2 regions of the Chromobacterium sp. ASV23 genome follow, and region 2 is predicted to be linked to the other one. Evidence: riboswitches for the same ligand, from Rfam matches in the RefSeq annotation. Region 2 holds a riboswitch; the other holds the start of a gene.
The links. Region 2 has a riboswitch for glycine ahead of gcvT (glycine cleavage system aminomethyltransferase GcvT). Riboswitches for the same ligand answer to the same signal wherever they lie in the genome.
Positions count from the first base shown of each region.

Region 1: it holds a riboswitch for glycine, as region 2 does, so the genes downstream of both, JHD59_RS07550 (trimeric intracellular cation channel family protein) here and gcvT (glycine cleavage system aminomethyltransferase GcvT) in region 2, are expected to answer to the same signal.

Region 1 covers NZ_JAELTR010000012.1:56,066-65,803, reverse strand. Annotated here, with positions in the region: gene JHD59_RS07575 (MFS transporter) at 1-968, opposite strand, end outside; gene JHD59_RS07570 (porin) at 1,004-2,173, opposite strand; gene JHD59_RS07565 (M20 aminoacylase family protein) at 2,231-3,412, opposite strand; gene JHD59_RS07560 (LysR substrate-binding domain-containing protein) at 3,514-4,413, shown strand; gene modA (molybdate ABC transporter substrate-binding protein) at 4,500-5,243, shown strand; gene JHD59_RS07550 (trimeric intracellular cation channel family protein) at 5,311-5,925, opposite strand; glycine riboswitch at 6,065-6,162, opposite strand; glycine riboswitch at 6,167-6,253, opposite strand; gene JHD59_RS07545 (DUF3141 domain-containing protein) at 6,684-9,224, opposite strand; gene JHD59_RS07540 (GNAT family N-acetyltransferase) at 9,357-9,738, opposite strand, start outside.
Region 2 covers NZ_JAELTR010000038.1:476-10,213, forward strand. Annotated here, with positions in the region: partial or broken gene JHD59_RS14895 (Hpt domain-containing protein) at 1-195, opposite strand, end outside; gene cheZ (protein phosphatase CheZ) at 245-1,000, opposite strand; gene cheY (chemotaxis response regulator CheY) at 1,045-1,440, opposite strand; gene JHD59_RS14910 (chemotaxis protein) at 1,492-2,430, opposite strand; gene JHD59_RS14915 (chemotaxis protein) at 2,474-3,427, opposite strand; gene JHD59_RS14920 (PAS domain-containing sensor histidine kinase) at 3,606-4,760, shown strand; gene JHD59_RS14925 (STAS domain-containing protein) at 4,810-5,124, shown strand; gene fdxA (ferredoxin FdxA) at 5,215-5,538, opposite strand; gene gluQRS (tRNA glutamyl-Q(34) synthetase GluQRS) at 5,631-6,527, shown strand; gene JHD59_RS14940 (amino acid permease) at 6,848-8,131, shown strand; glycine riboswitch at 8,308-8,400, shown strand; glycine riboswitch at 8,415-8,513, shown strand; gene gcvT (glycine cleavage system aminomethyltransferase GcvT) at 8,555-9,643, shown strand; gene gcvH (glycine cleavage system protein GcvH) at 9,709-9,738, shown strand, end outside.

The DNA of each region.
Region 1 (9,738 bases), on a different contig from region 2:
AGCGTCAGCAGCACGCACAAAGCATTGACGGCCAGCAGCAGGGGTTTGCGTCTGGTCAGGCGGTCGGCCAGCATGCCGGCCAGCGGCGAGGCCAGCAGCAGAACCAGTCCCGCCGCGCATCCCGCCAGCAGCGCCGATGCCGGCGGTTGATGCAGCACCTTGATCAGATAGGACGGCAGGTAGTGCGCCACCACATACATATTGGCGGTGCCGCCCATGATCAGCATGCAGCCCAACAGCAGCTTGCGACGATGCTGGCGCATCAGGGCCGCCAGGCTTGGCTGCTCAGCCGGTTCGGCTTGGTGGGTTTCGTCCAGATGGCGGCGGATGTACAAGCCTACGGGCCCCACCAGCAAGCCCAGCAGGAAAGGCAGCCGCCAACCCCAGCTTTCCAGCGCTTCATGGCTGAGGAAATAGGTCAACAGCGCGCCGCTGAGCGCGCCGGCCAGCACCGCGCCGCCCTGGGTGGCCATCTGCCAGCTCACCATGAAGCCGCGCCGGTTGCGCGCGCCGGACTCCATCAAAAAGCTGGTGGCGGCGCCGACTTCGCCGCCGGCGGCGAAGCCTTGCAGCAGACGGCCTGCGACGATCAGCAAGGGCGCCAGCAGGCCTATGCTGTCGTAGGTGGGCGCCAGGCCGATCAGGGCGGTGCCGCCGGCCATCAGCCAGATGGTCAGCGTCAGTGCCGGTTTGCGGCCGGCGCGGTCGGCGATGCGGCCTATCACCACGCTGCCCAGCGGACGCATCACGAAGCCGATGCCGAAGGTGGCCAGCGCCATCAGCAGCGAGCCGTACTCGCTGTGCGACGGGAAATACAATTTGCCGATCAACACGGCGAAAAAGCTGAACACGGTGAAGTCGTACAGCTCCAGCCAGTTGCCCAGCGACACCGCGACGATGGTGCGGCGCGACGAGGCGGTGTGCATTGCCGGCGCGTCGGCCGCGGGGGCGGTCAGCGTCTTGTTCATATGAAGTTCCTCGATCTGGATAGTGACAGGCGGCTTCAGAAATAGTTGTGGTACAGGCCCACGGCGGCGCCGACGGGCGTGATCCCGGTCTGCGGCCTGCCCCGCGCGTCGGTAGGCAGCGGCTGGCCGTTCAGTATCAGGGTGGAGCCGCCCAGGTTGCGGATGGCGCCGGCGCGCGCATACAGGCCCGTGCGCTTGGACAGGTTGTAGTCGTAGCCCAGCATCAGGCCGAGGGCGGAGCTGGAGATGGCCTGTCCGTCCGCGTCGCGCGCGCTTGAAGTGTCGCGGTAGACGGCGGACAGGCGGTAGACGTGCCGCTTTTCCGCGACGATGGCGCCGGCGGTGTAGACGCGGGCGATGCCGTTTTCCTGGCGGCGCGGCACAGTGACGGTATGGGAGGCCGACAGCACCAAGCGGCCGATGTCGTAGACCGCCGCCAGGCCGTAAAAGTCATTGCGCACCGCGTCCGCGCCGGACGGCGACAGCGGCTGCCAGCTTTGGTTGAAGCTCGCGGCCAGGAACAAGGGGCCGTCCAGATGGGCCAGCATGGCGCCCCTGCTTCCCGGCGCGCGCCGGTTGGGCGAAGCGGCCTGCAGCAACTCGACGTTGAAGCCCTGGCCGCGCGGCGAAATCCATTTCGCGGCGTGCCCCAGCCGGCTGTCGAGCTGGGCGGCGCCGGGGCCGAGGTCGGCATTGGGCAACACGCCGCGCGGCGTCTGCACCGCGCCCATGCCTGCCCAGCTGTAGACCGAATGGGTGTTGACGGCGCCGAACGGATCGATGAACAGCGGCAGGCCGGCGTTGAGCTGGCGGCCCAGCCGCAGCGCGCCCCAGCGCGTGGACTCCAGGCCCAGCCAGGCCTCGCGGTTGAAGGTGATGCCGGGCGATTGCGGCGTGCCGTCATTGGCGTTGAAGCCGGCCTCCAGATTGAATTCCGTCCGCCAGCCGTCGCTTAACAGCTCGCGGCCGGCCAGGCCGAACTTGGATGTCCATTCGCCGCCGCTCTGCAGCTGCCAGGCGCGCTTGCCGCCTGCTTGCGCGTAGTTGACGCCCAGATCCAGCGTGCCATACGGGGCAACGCCGCCGTTCTTCAGCATGCCGTTGAACAGGGGCAGGCCTTGCAGGCGGGTCAGCAGGAAGGAATCGGCCCAGGCGGGCGGGGCCAGGCAGGCCGCCAGCAGGGGCGGCCAGGTGTGACGCAGCATAGCTTTCTCCTTTGTCTTGCGATGCCGGCTGTGCCGCCGGCTTGATCGCGCCGCGCGTCAGCCGCGCAGATAGCTTTCCGCCAGTCGCGCCCACAGCGAGGCGCCCACCGGCAGGGCCTGGTCGTTGAAGTCGTAGCCAGGGTTGTGGACCATGCAGCCGCCGCGGCTTTCGGTGCCGTTGCCCAGCAGCACGTAGCAGCCGGGTTTCTTTTCCAGCATCCAGGCAAAGTCCTCGCTGCCCATCATCCCTTGCGGCGGCTGGATCAGCCGTTCCGCGCCGGCTTGCTCGCGGATCAGTTCGGCCATGAAGCGGGTTTCATCGGGCGTGTTGACCAGCACCGGCGCGATGGTGCGGTAGTCGATTTCCGCCGCTACGCCGTAACTTTGCGCCTGCAGCTGGACGGTTTCATGCAGCCGCTGTTTCAAGGTGGCGTGGACGTCGCGGCTGAGCGCGCGCACGGTCAGCTTCATTTCCGCGTGTTCCGGAATCACGTTGTGCGCCTTGCCGGCGTGCAGCGCGCCGACGGTGACCACGCCGGCCTCGGTCGCCGGAATATTGCGCGCCACCAGGGTTTGCAGCGCCATCACGATGGACGAGGCGGCGACGATGGGGTCGCGGCCGAAATTGGGCATCGCGCCGTGCGCGCCCACGCCGGTGAGGCGAACATCCACGCTGTCGGACGAGGCCGCCATGGCGCCTTCTTTCAGCGCGAAGCAGCCGACAGGCAGGCCCGGCGCGTTGTGCAGGGCGTAGACGGCATCGCAGGGGAAGCGCTCGAACAGGCCGTCTTCAAGCATGGCCGGCGCGCCGCCCAATCCTTCTTCCGCCGGTTGAAAAATCAGATGCAGCGTGCCGTTGAAGCGCCGGGTTGCGGCCAAGTATTGGGCGGCGGCCAGCAGCATGGCGGTATGGCCGTCGTGGCCGCAGGCGTGCATCTTGCCAGGCTGGGTGCTGGCATAGGAGAGGCCGGTCGCTTCCTGGATGGGCAAGGCGTCCATGTCGGCGCGGATGCCGAGCGCGCGTGATCCTGCGCCTGCGCGCAGCGTGCCCACCACGCCGGTCTTGCCGACGCCGGTTTGCACCTCATAGCCCCATTCGCGCAGCTTGGCCGCGACCAGTTCGCTGGTTTGCTGCTCCTCGAACCCCAGCTCCGGATGAGCGTGTATTTGGCGGCGCAGCGCGATGAACTCGTTTACCTTGCCCAGGATTTCCGGGAGGATGAAGGGATCGTTTGCCATGGTTTGCTTTCCGTTGATGTGAGGGTGCCGAACCATGCTAGGCAAAACTATTTGCGCTGAATAAGCACAAATATTGATAGCCATAACCATGAGTTATCCACGTGAGTCAACTCAAGCAACATCAACTGCGGGCCTTGGTCGCGGTGGCGGATCACGGCAGCATCAATGCGGCCGCGCGCGCGCTGTACGTCACGCAGCCTGCCATCACCAAGGCGCTGCGCGAATTGGAGACGGAGCAGGGCGTGCCCTTGTTGCTGCGCAACTCCTGGGGCGTGACGCTGACAGAGGCCGGACAGACGCTGCTCGGCTATGCGCGTCTGGTGATACGGGAGCTGGAGAGGGCGCAGCAGGAAATGGATCGGCTGCGCTCCGGCCGCGAGAGCAGCCTGCGCATCGGCCTGACCCCGCTGGCCGGTTTCGAGATTTTGCCGCAGTCGTTTGCGGCCTTTCGGCGCGCCATGCCGCAGGTGCGGGTGGATTTCCTGGAGCAGGATGGGAAACAACTGCTTGAGGGCCTGCGCAGCGGGCAGCTGGATTTCGCGCTGGGTGCCTTCTCCGCGCCGCCAGACGATCCATTCGTGCGGGTGGAGCGGCTGTGCGAATCCCCATCCGGCTTTGCCGTCCGCGCGGAAAGCCCGTTGCGGCATGCCACCGCGTTGGCGGAATTGCGGCAGGCGGAGTGGCTGCATACTGATCAGAGCGGCCAGTACGAAAGCTTTGTGCATGGCATGTTTGCGCGCGAAGGACTGGCGCCGCCGGAACGAGTGACTTGCTGCACGTCCAATGTCTTGCTGTGCGGGCTGCTGATGACGATGGATGCCGTGGTGCCGATGTCCAATCAGGCCTTGCAGGCCACTCTGACGGCGCAGCGTTTTGTCGAGCTGCCGCTTAAGCAGCGGCCGCCGAGGCTGAGCCTGTTGCTCTTGGTGCGGGAGGGCGCGCTGCTGAGCCGGGCCGCGGAATGGTTCATCGCCCGCATTCGCGAGGCGCAAACCGTTTGAATCGGTTTCGGCCATGCCGACTTTGGGTCTTTTTTTGTTCGCAACGCATGCCCTATGCTGAATCGTGAAGTTTCAGGGAGCGCATCATGCCGAAGATATTGGCGGGGTGCCTGCTGGCCTGCGCATGGGCCTTTGCCCATGCCGCGCCGGTCACGGTGGCCGCCGCCAGCAATACTGAGCCGGCGCTGAATGAGATCGTCAAAAAATTCACGGCAAAGACTGGCGTAACGGTAAAGGTGGCTTATGGTCCCGCGGTGGCGCTGGCCTCGCAGATTGCCAATGGCGCCGCGTACGAAATCTACATCTCGTCCAGCGACGAATATACCCATAAGCTGCAGATGCAGGGGCGCTGTCTGGAAGAACCGCGCATCTTTGGTTTGGGTTCCCTGGTGCTATGGTCGCTGGCGGCGGATTTTCATGAGAGCGGCTGGCTGGAGTGGCTGCGCCAAGGCAGAGGCAAGATCGCGCTGCCGGATCCCGAGTCCAGCATTTATGGCCAGATGGTTTTATACAGCTTGAATCATTACCAACTAGCGGAACGCCTGCGCCCGCGTTTTGTCAGGGCGCCGGATGTGGCCCATGCCGCCGAAATGGTGGCGTCCGGCAAGGTGGCGGGCGGTTTCGTTTCCAAGTCTCAGGTGCTGGAGCGCTCACGTTTGGGCAAGGGGCATTGGGTAGAGATTCCGCCGGATAGTTACCCGACTATCCGGCAGACGGTGGCGCTGCTGACGCCGGCGGCAGGCCATCCGCAAGCCCGGCAATTGTTCGATTACCTTTTCAGTCCCGAATCGCAGAAAATCTGGCGCGCGTATGGCTATGCCAAGCCGTGAGGCGCGAATCATGAGCCATGGCTTGCGATGCGTGATGCAAAACACCCCGCGAAAGCGGGGCGGGGTGTCAGTGATGATCGTGGCGGTAGGCGAAAACCGGCAACTGCCACTCGCGCCACAGCGCGGTCATTCGCAGCGCCAGGCCGAAGGCGAAGCTGGCGGCGATGTTCCAGTCGTGAGCAACCTCCAGCGCGTTTAATCCCAGGTAGAGAATGGCCACCAAGAGCGATACGCTGGCATACAGCTCGCGACGGAACACGATGGGCACGCGATTGCACAAGACGTCGCGCAGAATGCCGCCGGCAATGCCGGTGATCATGCCGGCCATGACCACGATGACCGGGTGATAGTGCATGCCTAGCGCCACATCGCAGCCGATGATGGTGAAAGCCACCAGGCCCAGCGCATCCAGCACCAGGAATAACCGGTTCAGATGGCGCATGAAGCGCGCGGCCAGCACGGCGGCGATGCCGCCGGCCACCACCAGCAACACGTACTCCGGGTGTTGCGTCCAGCCTATCGGGTAGCGGCCGAGCACGATGTCGCGCACGGTGCCGCCGCCCAGCGCGGTGAGGAAGGCGATGACGGTGACGCCGAAGATGTCCATGTGGCGGCGGCCCGCAGCCAGCGCGCCGGTCATCGCTTCCGCGGTGATGGCGATCAAATAGATCAGGCTCAGCATGGCAAGCTCCCGCGCGCGGTGGCGGCGGATTGGCGTGAAAAAGGGAAAAGAGCGTCTACTGGCGCGGCGGGCAAAAGCGCGCGGCCGATGGCGGGTGCGGACAAGGCAGTCTCCTGGGTGGATTCCGGGTTGCGGAACAGCCTCTCCCCTTGTCCTTTTACCTGAGAGTTGCATGGCCGGCGGCCACTTGCCCCTTCGGTGGACCGCTCGCGGCGGCCTCTCTCCAATCGGCTTGAATCAATGGTGCACTGCGGTACTGCTTGCCTGAGCGATTATGGGAGTTTGCGTCTTCGGCGGGGGCGGCGCCCCTCTCTCCCGCAGCGCGTCAAATATTAGCCATTGCTGTTTTAATAGTCAATATTTAGAACCTATTGATGATCATTTTCCTGCATGGACCAATTGCGGCGGAGGGATGGCGCAGAGTGGATGGGATCAGTAGAAGCGACGCCAGGGGCTGTTGACGTTTGGTGAGTGGATCGCGTTTGAGCCGATTTGGACCGGAGGCAAGGACTGGGCAAAGCGGCCTCCGGCCCAAAGCGGCCAAACCCGCAGGGCCGGGTGCCTTTCGCGCCGACTCTTCGTTGTTCCGCGCTGGCAGAGAATGACTATGCGGCGCGCGAAACGCCTCGATTCGGCGCTAAATGCGCTCCGGCGCGACCGCTCACCAAACGTCAACAGCCCCTAGCCAAACCTGCGAAAGCGTTTGAGGTGGGTTGGCGATAAAACCGGAGCGCCTGTCGGCGCCCCGGCATGGTGCGTCAGGAGTCCTTCTGCTGCTTGGCGGCGGCAGCCGGCTTGACGGTTTTGACTGCGGCAGGCGCTTGGCCGTTGGCCTTGGCCGCGGGCTTGCGGGCTGGCGCAGGCTTGGCTGGCGCGGCAGCTGTTTGAGCCTCGGCTTTTACGGTTGGGGCGGGATGGGCTGCGCCTGGCTTGGTCGCCGGTTTGGCCGCCGCCGGTTTGCGCGTGGAGGTGGTCTTGGCTGGCGCCGGCTGGATTTCAGACTTGGCCGTCGGAACGATAGCTTTGGCGGCAGGGGACTGAGCCGGAGCCGGAGCCGGCTTGACTGCAACCGTTTCCGTCGCGCGAGGGGCGGCCGGCTGAATCGCGGCCTTGTCCAGAATGGCCTGGCGGTCTTGTTCGGACAGACCAAGCACATTCGCCGCCTGTTCCAGCCGTTGCTGTTGCTCCGCAGGAATGTCATGGCGATTCACCAGCAGCAGGTCGCGCACCAGCATCCAGGCCTGGTGGCGGATGTGCTGGTCGGGCAGCAGCGTGCTCAAGCCGTTCAGCGCGCGCTGATGATCGGCACGCACCAGGGCGACCTGTTTGCGGACGGTAGCCTTCAGCTGCATCAGCGTCAGCGGATATTCGCGCTGCACGCCGCGCATGGTGCGGCGGATGGCGTTGAACGGCCGTTCATCGATGACGCCCATGCCGATGCCGACATAGACCAGCAGCCGGATGAAGCCATCAGCCAGCGTGCCTTGTTCGAAGCTCGGGTCCAGCGCCTCGCGCTTCAGGCGCGCCAGCTCGCGGCTTTCCCAGGTGAGCGCCTGCTTGCGCTCTTCGCCGGCGGGCTGCACGCCTATCAGCGTGGCCAGTTGCGGCGATTCGTAAATCCCGCGGAATAGTTGTTCCTGGGCGGCGTCGCGCAGGTCGCGGTAATGATCCAGCGACTGGACGATGAAGTCAGACATCCGCTCCTGCCACTGCCACAGCGGATTGTCCGCGGAAACCGGGCGGCGTTGTTCGCGCACCTTGGCGGCGAGTCCGGGCAGCCACCACAGCCAGGGGTTCTTCGGCGAGATCAGCGTGCGTTCGAAGCGGGCGGGATGCAGCTCGCGCAGCAGGCGGGCGCTGGCCTCGTTGCTGAAGGCGCGCACCACGGGGGACAGATAGCGGTCGTACACGCCCTGGTTGATTTCGGAGACGCGTTTCACCACCTCGAAAGCCTGCTCGTCTTCGCGGCCGTCATCCAGCGCCAGGATGTCGGATACATCGCGGGCTTCGAAACGGATGATGTAGCGGCCTTCGATGTATTCCTGGCCCGGCGCGTCCGGGGCGATGTCTTCGATGATGGCTTCGTACAGGCCGGGCGCCAGCACGTCGATCAGGTCCAGCGCGTTGGCGAACTCGCTGTGCTCCTTGTTGGCCACGCCGGCGGACACGAAGATGCCGAGGTGCCCCACTTTGTTGTGCAGGCAGTAGACGATGGTCTGCTCGTTGTTGCGGATGTCCTCGACGCTGTCGTACAGGTCGGCGATCCAGTTCAGCGCCTGCTGCGGCGGGGTGATGTTGTCGCCCCAGGAGGCGAACACCATGATGGGCGAGCGGATGTTGCGCATGTCCACGCGCATCGTGCCGTCATGGCTGGTGATCTTGCCGTGGACCAGATCGTTGCCGACGAACAGCTTCTGGGTGATCCACTCCATCTCCACCTTGTTCAGCAGGTAGTGGCCGCCCCACCAGCGTTCGAAATCGAGATAGCGTTGCGGCTCGGTATCCACCTTGGAGTACAGATTGTAGGACTTCTTCCAAAGGGTGTTGGCCGGGTCCAGCTTCTCGAAGTTTTCCACCAGATGGGCGCCGTCGAAGTGGCCGTTGCCCAGGTCGCCGGCCAGCGAGGCGCTCCAGGTGCCGCCGTTCAGGCCACCGGCGTAACGCATGGGGTTCTTGCCGCGCACGCCGGCCCAGTAGGACAGCGGCGAGCCGGCCAGCAGGATCGGGCCAACCAGATCCGGCGCCACCGAAGCCAACATGGCCAGCGCCCAGCCGCCCTGGCAGTTGCCGATGACGAAGGGCTTGCCGTCGCTGTTCGGGTGCAGTTCGTTGACGCGCTTGAGGAAATGGCCTTCGGCCTTGGCCACGCTTTCTATGGTTTGGCCCGGCACAGGTTGCGGGAAGAACATCACGAAGTAGCAGGGATGTCCCTGCTGCAGCGCGATGCCGATTTCGCTGTCCATCTTGAAGCCGCCAATGCCGGGGCCGTGGCCGGCGCGCGGGTCGATGACCACGAAGGGGCGCTTGGCCGGATCGGTGGCTGGGCTGCCCTCCGGCGGCTTGATCGCCGCCAGCGCGTAGTTGGCCGGATCGGGCAGCTCGCGCGCGTCCATGATGATGGTGTAGTCGAACACCAGCACCGGCGGCTTGCCGCTTTCACAGTGTTCCAGATAGGTGGCGCCGCGCTGATACAGCGTGTCCCAATACAGAACACCGCGCTGGCAGGCGTCCAGCCAGTAATCAAACAACGGTTGGGCAAACGGGATTTTCCCGTCTCGAACTGCAGTAGTTGACCACATTGCAACCCCTTGCGTTTTGATGAGTGGAAACGGTGTGCGGCCAAGGCAACGGCCTTGGCTGCCACTGTACTCGTTATCTGCTGCAATGCAATAAATGCGAATGGTCTTGAGGCGATGTGTGGCGCGCAGCCATCAGCTTGTTGCACTGCAACTATTGTTTCGAGTGGCAGAGGTCGACAGAGTTTCCAGCGATTTGACCATCACCACGCTGCGATAGGCTTTGTCCGGCCATTGCAGCGGGGCTTCCACGCGGTAGCCGCGCCGCTGATAGCGGCGGACCAGGTGGGTGGCGTCCTGGGCGGTATCCAAGCGAATGGCGGCGCAGCCTTGCGTTCGCGCCCAGTTTTCCGCCGCGTCCAATAGTCGTTCGCCCAGGCCGTGGCCTTGCCATTCCGGCGCGACGGCCAGTTGCGACAGCACGGCGCCGTCGGGTTGTCGGAATTGCAGGCAAGGCGAGTTGAGTCGGGCGCGATGCACCGTGACGGTGCCGGCCAGCTGGTTTTGGTGCCAGGCC
Region 2 (9,738 bases):
GACCATGGGAATGACGTTGAGGAAGCCGGCGCCGCCCTTGATGGTATGGAAACCGCGGAAGATGTCATTCAGCAGAGCCTTGTCTTCCGGGCGCTTTTCCAGTTCGACCAGTTTATTGTCCACATCGGACAGGAGGTCGGTGGACTCCATCAGAAAGTCCTGAAGCAACTCTTCCATGCCGCCAAATTCGCTCATTTTTCCACCCCACGCGTCATCGTGCGTTGTCTTGCTTGCGTATCTTCAGTTAGAAGCCCAGACTTTCCAGTAGATCGTCGACCTGCTGCTGGCTGGTGACCACATCGGTTTTGCCTTCCGGATTGATGACCGGACCGTTGAGCAGGCTGGTGTTCAGCTCGCCCTTCTTCTCGTCCGGGGAGAATTCAATCAGGAAGTTGACCAGTTCGGTTTCCAGGATCTTGACCATGCCCATCATCTTTTTGATGACCTGGCCGGTCAAATCCTGAAAGTCCTGCGCCATCACAATTTCGAGCAACTGGGTATTGGTTGCCTGGGTCTGATTCGGCACATCCTTCAGATAGCGGTGCGTTTCCTCGGCCAGGGCCTTGAACTCTTCCACGCTGAGCAGATTGGCGTACAGTTTTTCCCAGCGCGCGCTGAGCGCCAATGCCTGGCTTTCCAGGTTGTCCTGGAAGGGCTTGGCGATGTCGGTGGCATTCAGCACCCGTTCCGCCGAGTTTTCCGTCAACGTGGCGATGTAAGCCAATCTGTCTTTGGCGTCCGGAATGGTTTCCGCCACTTTTTCCAGCGATTTGTCGTAGCCCAGATCGCGCAAGGCATCGTGCATTTTGCGGGTCATCTGCCCAATGTGTTCGTACATTGTCGAAGGATTGGTTTCACTTGAGAATAGCTTGGGGCTGCTCTCTTGGTTGGCCGGTGCGGCGGCCGGCGCTTCTTCCTGTGCGTGCTGCTGTTGTGCAACGCTGTCAAACAGGGCTTCGAGCTCTGGCGAGTCTCCATTCTCCAAAATATGGTCCGGCACTTTCAATCCTCCTCAATGCAGATGCGGGCAGTCTTGTGCAATGCTCAGGCTGGCTTGTTCATGTTCTGGAAGATCTTGTTCATTTTTTCTTCCATGGTCGCAGCGGTGAAGGGTTTCACAATGTAGCCGCTGGCGCCGGCCATTGCTGCCTCGATGATGTTTTCCCGTTTAGCCTCGGCGGTGATCATCATGAATGGGAGGTGCTTCAGCTGGGGATCCGCCCTGACTGCCTTGAGCAGCTCAATGCCCGTCATATTGGGCATGTTCCAGTCGGAGACGACGAAGTCGAAGCTCTGGGTTTTCAGCTTGTGCAACGCCACCTGGCCGTCTTCAGCCTCGTCGACGTTGGTGAAACCCAACTCTTTCAGCAGGTTGCGAACGATCCTTCGCATGGTGGAGAAGTCGTCCACGACCAGAAATCGCATATTCTTGTCTGACATCGAGGTATATCCTGAATTATCTATGTTCCATCAAGGCGCACATTGTAGCGACTACCTTTGCAGGAATGGAATCAAAGTTTCTGCCAGCACGCCCGGGTCAAACTTGGCAACGTAAGAATCCACGCCGACGCTGGAGCCCATCGCCCGGTTGGCGTTGGACGACAGCGAGGAGTGCATGATCACCGGAATGCCTTTGAAACGCTGGTCGGATTTGATCAGCTTGGTCAACACGTAGCCGTCCATTTCCGGCATTTCGGCATCGACCAGAATGATTTTCAGATAATCGTGCAGGCATTCGCCTTCGGCCCAGTTGCGGCCTGCCAGCACCTGCAGCCGGTCCCAGGCTTCCCGACCGTTGGTGGCTTGCTGGAATTTGATTCCCATTTTCTCCAGCACGCCGGTGATCTCCTTGCGGGCCACCACCGAGTCGTCGACGAAGAAAATGTATTGATCGACTTCCAGCTGCGCGGAAGGGACATCCGGCAAGCGGGGTTCGCCCACGACGCTGGCCAGAATCTGCTCGACGTCAAGAATCGAGACCAGTTTGCCGTTTTCCAGCTCGGTGACCGCCGTGATCAGGTTTTGATTGGTGCCCGCCGCCGCCATGATGTTTTCCGGCGCGCGCACCTTGTCCCAGTCGACGCGGATGATGCGGTCGACCGAGTCCACCAGGAAGGCCTGAGTACTCTTGTTGAACTCGGTGACGATCATGGTGTCGAACTTGCTCTCGGTGTTGTGGCCAATGAATTTGGCCAGTGATATCACCGGAATGATGTTGCCGCGCAAGGACAGCACGCCTTCGACGCCAAACGGCATATTGGGCGTCTTGGTGATGGCAGGCGTCTGCGAGACTTCGCGCACCTTGAACACGTTGATGCCGAATGTTTCCCGCGTTCCCAAAGAGAACAGCAAGATCTCCATCTTGTTGGAGCCGGCCAGTTTGGTCCTGGCGTCCACACTGGCAAGCAAGGAGGCGTCGGTGCTAGGCATGTCTTAATCCCTATCCCTTGAAAATCTTGAAGAAGACCGCGGTCTAGTCCATCGGTTCCAGTTTGAGCATCTGGCGCAACTTGCTCGCCAGTTTTTGCGGCTCGAACTTGGATACGTAGGAATCGACACCGACGGATTCGCCGAGCTTCTGGTTCGATGAACCGGACAGCGACGAGTGCATCAGTACCGGAATGCCAGCAAAGCGCGGGTCGCTTTTGATCATCTTCGTCAGCATATAGCCGTCCATCTCCGGCATCTCCACATCGGTGAGGACGAGATGCAGCTCATCGGACAGCTTGCGGCCGGCCGCTTCGGCCTGTTGGGCCATTTTCTGCAGATCTTCCCAACCGCGCATGCCGTTGATGGCGTAGGTATAGCGGATATTCATCGCTTCCAGCGTGCGTTCGATCTGCTTGCGCGCCACCGCGCTGTCGTCGGCGAAGAAAATCCGGCGGTCTTCCTTGACCGGCTCGATATTGATGAAGCTGTGGCCGTCATCGATCACGCTGGTTTCAGCCAGAACTTTTTCCACATCCATCATCATCACCAGCGCGCCGTTTTCCAGCTCCGTGACAGCGGTCACCAAGCCGGCCATGCGGTTGGTGATCATGTCGGGCGGCACGCGCATGGCGGACCAGTCCAAGCGCAGAATGGTGTCGACCGCCTCGACCAGGAAGCCCTGAGTGTGGCCGTTGTACTCGGTCACGATCATGATCTCGGGGCGGTTGCTGGTGACGATGCCTGCGTACTTGGCCAGATCGATCACCGGAACCAGCGAGCCGCGCAGGCTGACCATGCCTTCCACCGAGGACGGCATTTCCGGCGCGGAGGTGATTTCCGGGGTGCGCATCACTTCGCGCACCTTGAATACATTAATACCGAACACTTCCTTGCGTCCGGTACGCTGATCATGCCCCAAGGAGAAAAGCAGGATTTCCAGCTTGTTGGTGCCTGCCAGTTTGGTTCTGGCGTCGATTTTTTTGAGAAGCTCTGACACAGAAACCTCCGCAGCATCTTTTGGAATGGCGCACTACTTCCCTTTATACGCCCAGATATGAGTTTTTCCCGGTTTTTTTTGCTTGCGGCCGCTTCTGCCGCGAGTTGGCTCACCGTAGACTGGCCATTATCATACCGTTTAAGTGTTTTTTACAAATGACAGTGAGGCGATGCCTACCATGGTTTCAAGCTTGAAGGATCAACAGCAGTTGGAGGCGGCATTTGAGCAGTTCAACGCCGTGTCGGGTCAACTCATTGATGCATATAAACAACTTGAGGCCCAGGTCAATGTTTTGAATGCCCAACTGGACGAGGCCAACAACCAGTTGCGAAAACAACGAGACGAGAATGCCGCGCTGGCGGAACGCTTGGGTTTGCTGTTGAAAGTCTTGCCGGCGGGGGTGGTGGAGTTGTCTCCTGCTGGCGAGGTGATCGCTCAGAATCTGGCGGCGGAGTCCTTGCTAAGCGGTTGTTATATCGGCGAATGCTGGGATACGGTGTTCGAAAAACTGCAGCGCAGCGAATTGGATGATACCTACGCCTTGTCGTCGGATGGCCAGGGCAGCCGTCTGACCTTGCAATATCAGGATTTACCGGCATCGGGTGGCCGAATTGTGCTTATTCACGATGTCTCGCGCCTGCATCAGCTGACCAGCGAACTGGCGCGGCAGCAAAAGTTGGCGTCGATGGGCAGCATGGCGGCTTCTCTGGCCCATCAGCTGCGCACTCCCTTGGCCAGCGCCATGCTGTATACCGCGAACCTGAAGCAGGATTTGCCGAGACCGGAGGATAGGGCGCGTTTCGTGGACAAGAGCCTGGCCAGAATGCGGGCTCTGGAAGGTTTGATACAGAATATGCTGAGCTTTGTAAGGGGACAGGTTTCGTCGCTGGAGCCGTTGGATGTCGCGGCATTGCTGGATGACGTTTGCGCAATCATGCTGCCGCAGTGTCATGACAAAAGTGTGCATTTCGATTGCCATCCGCCTGCGGTTTCTGCCATAACTGTCTTGGTGGATCGCAAGGCCTTGCAGGGCGCATTGATCAACTTGCTGGAAAACGCCTTGCAATACACGCCGGCGGGCGGGCAGGTGGGGCTGCGGGTAGAGGCCGGGGCGTCGGAAGTGGTTTTCCGGGTGGAGGACAGCGGGCCCGGTGTCGATCCCGCCGTGCAGGACAGGATTTTCGAGCCTTTTTTCACGTCGCGCCCTGGCGGTACCGGCCTTGGCTTGGCTATCGTGAAGAAAGTGGCGGAAGAGCTGGGCGGCGATGTCAGGTGTTGCAACAAGGAGGCGCATGGCGCCTGCTTTGAATTGAAATTACCGCGGGCCGGATAAACGGTTTAAGTTTGTCAGCGAATCAATCAGGGATAGAACAGGGGCAGCGATGAGACCGATTGTTAGAGTCGAGGGGAATGTCGGCACGATGATGCTGATTGGTCAGTTTGACTTCAATCTTCACAAGGATTTCCGCCAGGCCAGCCAGGAGCTGCTGGATAACGCCGCGGTGCAGGAAATACGTGTCGACTTTGACCAGGTGCCGTTTCTGGACAGTTCTGCGTTGGGCATGCTGTTGTTGCTCAAGGAGCGCGCCGCATCGCAGAAGAAGACCATGGTGCTGGTGAACTGCCACGAGGCGGTGCTGCAGGTCTTCGAGATCGCCTGTTTCAACAAGATGTTTACGATTCGCCCAGCCGGTTGAGGGCGGCTCCGCCCTGGTTGGCTTTGACTGGGGCGGTCCCGCGCCTGATTGGGTGCCGCCAGCCCTTTGGAGGAGGCGGGTGGGAGACGCTTAGCGTTCCAGATATTGCAGCTTATCCTTCACCTCCGCCCAGTCTGCGTGGTCCGGCAGCGGGTCGATGCGGTTGACGATGCTGGGCCAGTTCTTGGCCAGTTCCGCATTCAGCTGGATGAAGGCCATTTGGTCCTTGGGTAAATCGTCCTCCGCATAGATCGCGCCGACCGGGCATTCCGCCACGCACAGCGAGCAGTCTATGCACTCGTCCGGGTCTATCGCCAGGAAATTGGGGCCCTCGCGGAAGCAGTCAACCGGGCAGACTTCCACGCAGTCGGTGTATTTGCATTTGATACAGGCTTCGGTTACAACGTAGGCCATTCTTGTATCCTTCTTAAGGCTGGCTCGTGATTTAGGGATAATCGTATTTTAGCGAGAAATTCCCCGCCAAGCGCTCCAGCCGTTCGTTTCAGATGTCCATAGCCACTTACCGGGGCCGTTTCGCGCCCAGTCCAACCGGCCTGCTGCATGCGGGCTCGCTCAGCACCGCCGTTGGCAGTTATCTGGAGGCGCGCCGGCGCGGCGGCCAGTGGCTGCTGCGCATGGAGGACTTGGATCCGCCGCGCGAGGTGCCCGGCGCCGCCGCGGATATTTTGCGCACGCTGGAGGCTTTTGGCTTCGAGTGGGATGGCGAGGTGGTCTATCAGAGCCGGCGCCATGATCTATACAGAGATGCCTTGCGGCAATTGATCGCCTCCGGCCATGCCTATGCCTGCTGTTGCACGCGCAAGGAGATCGCAGCCGCGGCGCAGCGCGGGCTGGATGGCTATATCTACCCCGGCACCTGCCGCAATGGCTGTCCGGATGGCCGCGCAGGCCGCGCCTGGCGGCTGCGGGTGGCGCCGGGCGAGAGCGTTGTCTGCGATAGGCTGCAGGGCGAGTACCGGCAGAATCTGGCGCGCGACATCGGCGACTTCGTGCTGCTGCGCGCCGACGGCTTCTGGGCCTATCAACTGGCGGTGGTGGTGGACGATGCCGAGCAGGGCATCAATGATATCGTCCGCGGCGCCGATCTATTGGTGTCCACGCCGCGTCAACTGGCGGTATACGCCGCGCTGGGCTTGCCCGCGCCCACCTACTGCCACTTGCCGGTATTGACCAACGAGGCCGGCGAGAAATTGTCCAAACAGACGCTGGCGCCGGCGATTTCCGGCGTCGATGCCGCGCAGCAGCTGCGTGCCGCATTGACGCTGCTGGGGCATGCGCCACCGGACGAGTGCGGCGATCTGGCGGAGCTGTGGCGCTGGGCCTTGGCCAGTTGGTCGCTGGCTAGCGTGCCGCGCGGCCCCTTGCGCTTGCGTGCCGGCTGACTGGCTCGCATCGGCTTGGCATGACTTGCGCCGCATGCCGGTTTTTGTGAAAAAAATCGGTAATGCGACATGTTTTTGCATCAAATCTGTGTTCTAATGCGCCCTTTTTTTCGGCGCGACGCCACTTCCCCCACCGCCTGAGACGCTGACTTCGTCTATGTTGAAGCCATGACGCGTGGCGGTCGGCCGTGAGTCCGCCTGTTTCACGCATGCACGACGCCCGTTGCGGACCGGCGGCGCGCCATGCTTTCGTTCGCGATGGAGAATCAGGTTTGAGCGAAAACAGTTCTTCCCCCAAAAAAGGCTCGCTCGGAGTCTGGATGTGCACCGCCCTGGTGGTGGGCAATATGATAGGTTCCGGCGTGTTCCTGCTGCCCGCCTCGCTGGCGCCGTTTGGCGGCATTTCCTTGCTTGGCTGGCTGATCACGGCTGCTGGCGCCATCTGTCTGGCGCTGGTGTTCGCCCGCCTGTCGGCCATCCTGCCGCGCGAAGGCGGGCCATATGCTTATATTCATGCCGGCTTTGGCGATTTTGCCGGGTTTTGGATCGCCTGGGGATACTGGATCGCCTTATGGGCAGGCAATGCCGCGCTGGCGGTGGCGGCCACCAGCTATATGCAAGTGTTCTTTCCTGTTCTCGGCCATAACGAACTGCTGGCTGGCGTTTTCGCCATCAGTCTGATCTGGATCGTTACCTGGATCAACAGTCGCGGCGCGCACAGCTCGGGCGTGGTGGCGGTGGTGACGACCCTGCTCAAACTGCTGCCGCTGGCGGCGGTCACCTTCATCGGTTTTTTCCACCTGAATACCGACAATCTGGCGTTCAATCCTCACCATAAGCCCTTGTTGTCCTCGCTGTCCGCGACCATGGCGCTGACGCTTTGGGCTTTCCTCGGCCTGGAGTCGGCCTCAGTGCCGGCCGGCGATGTCGATCAGCCAGAGAAGACCATTCCGCGGGCCACCGTCATCGGCACCTTGCTGGCCACCGTGCTGTACATCCTGTCCACGATATCGCTGATGGGCTTGATGCCTTCCGATGTGCTGGCAGCGTCGCAGGCACCGTTTGCCGATGCGGCCCGGTTGATGTGGGGGGATTGGGGTTATTGGCTGGTCGGTTTCGGCGCGGTCGTGTCCTGCTTCGGCGCCCTCAACGGCTGGAGCTTGATGCAGGCGCATGTGCCGGCAGCTGCGGCCAAGGACAAGCTGTTTCCCAGCCGCTTCAATCAGCGCAATGCGGCGGGCGTGCCGATCTTCGGCCTAGTACTGTCCAGCACCTTGGTCACCATCCTGATGGCGATGAAATACGCCGGCGGCGACAGCGGAGTGAAGATTTTCGAGTTCATCATCCTGCTGGCCACCGCCACCACCTTGTTGCCATACGCGTTCTGCTCGATGGCGCTGATCGCCATCATGTTGATGCGCGGCAAGGCGTTTGCGCCGCGCGATTACGTGGCGCCGGGCTTCTTCGCCGGCATCGGTTTTGTGTATTCCTTGTGGGCGCTTTACGGCTCCGGCGCAGAGATCGTGATGTGGGGCATGCTGTTGTTGATGCTCGGCCTGCCGATTTATGTCTGGCAGTTGAAAGAGCGCCACGCCGATGATTGAGCGGCGGAAGCGGGATGAATGCCAAAGCGCAGCGCGAAAGCCTGCGCTTTTTTCGTTTCCGAATAGTTTTTATTGATAAAAATGTGCGCTTATTTTCTTTGAGAAACATTTATTCAGACTGTTTGACATCGAAATAAACTCGGCTTGCCAAGGCGGGGAGATGCCCACCATAATCGGCGAGTCATACAGGAGAGAGCGGCACCCGCGGCCGCCGCCGAAGGCGCAAGCGCACCCGCTAATCGCTCAGGCAAAAGGACTGTATCATCGAGCCGGCGGCCGCCGGCTTGCGCAATCTGGAGAGCGGCGCCCGCGCGGCGTCCACCGAAGGGGCTAACGGCTTATCCGGCCGGAAAATCTCAGGTGCAGGGACAGAGGGGTGTGGTTGATAGAGGCTATCCACACTTTTCTCGAAGGAACCGCGCCATGACGGCCCCGAAACGTACTCCGCTGTTTGAAGCCCACATTGCCGCCGGCGCCAAGATGGTCGATTTCGCCGGTTGGGAAATGCCCATCCATTACGGTTCCCAGCTGAAAGAGCACGAAATCGTCCGCACCGACGCCGGCATGTTCGACGTCTCCCACATGACGGTGATCGACATCACCGGTTCCGACGCCAAGGCCTGGCTGCAAAAACTGATCGCCAACGATGTGGCCAAGCTCGGCTTCGAGGGCAAGGCCTTGTATTCCGGCATGCTGACGCCTCAGGGCACCGTCGTCGACGATCTGATCGTCTATCTCACTGCCTATGGCTACCGCATGGTGGTCAATGCCGGCACCACCGAGAAAGACCTGGCCTGGATGGAAGCCCAGAAGGCTGGCTTCGACGTGGCGCTCAAGGTGCGCCGCGACCTGGCGATGCTGGCGGTGCAAGGCCCCAAGGCCATTGAAAAAGTCTGTTCCATCAAGCCGGAATTGGCTGATGCCATCCGCGCGCTGAAAGTGTTCCAGGGCCTGCCGCAGGGCGAATGGTTCTACGCCCGCACCGGCTATACCGGTGAAGATGGCCTGGAAATCATGATTCCCGCCGCCGAAGCCGTTTCCTTCTTCGAACAATTGCAAGCCGTCGGCGTCGCGCCCATCGGCCTGGGCGCGCGCGATACGCTGCGCCTGGAAGCCGGCATGAATTTGTACGGCCACGACATGGACGAAACCGTGTCGCCGCTGGAAGCTGGCATGGGGTGGACCATCGCCTGGGAGCCGGCCGAGCGCCAATTCAATGGCCGTGAGGCGCTGGAAGCGCAAAAAGCCGCCGGCGTCAAAATGAAGCAGGTGGGTCTGGTGCTGGAAGGCCGCGGCGTGCTGCGCGAAGGCCAGAAGGTCCTGGTGGAAGGCGTCGGCGAAGGCGTGATCACCAGCGGCACTTTCTCGCCGACGCTGAAGCACTCCATCGCCATCGCCCGCGTGCCGGCCGCCACCGGCGCTGCCGCCCAAGTGGACCTGCGCGGCACGCTGACCGATGTGCGCGTAGTGAAGATGCCCTTCGTGCGTAACGGCAAGAAAGTATTCGAATAATCGGGCAGCGTCCTTGCGACGACTGCCGTCACCATTGATCCGATCTTAAGCTGGAGAACTTCAAGATGAGCAATATCCCCGCCGAACTGAAATAC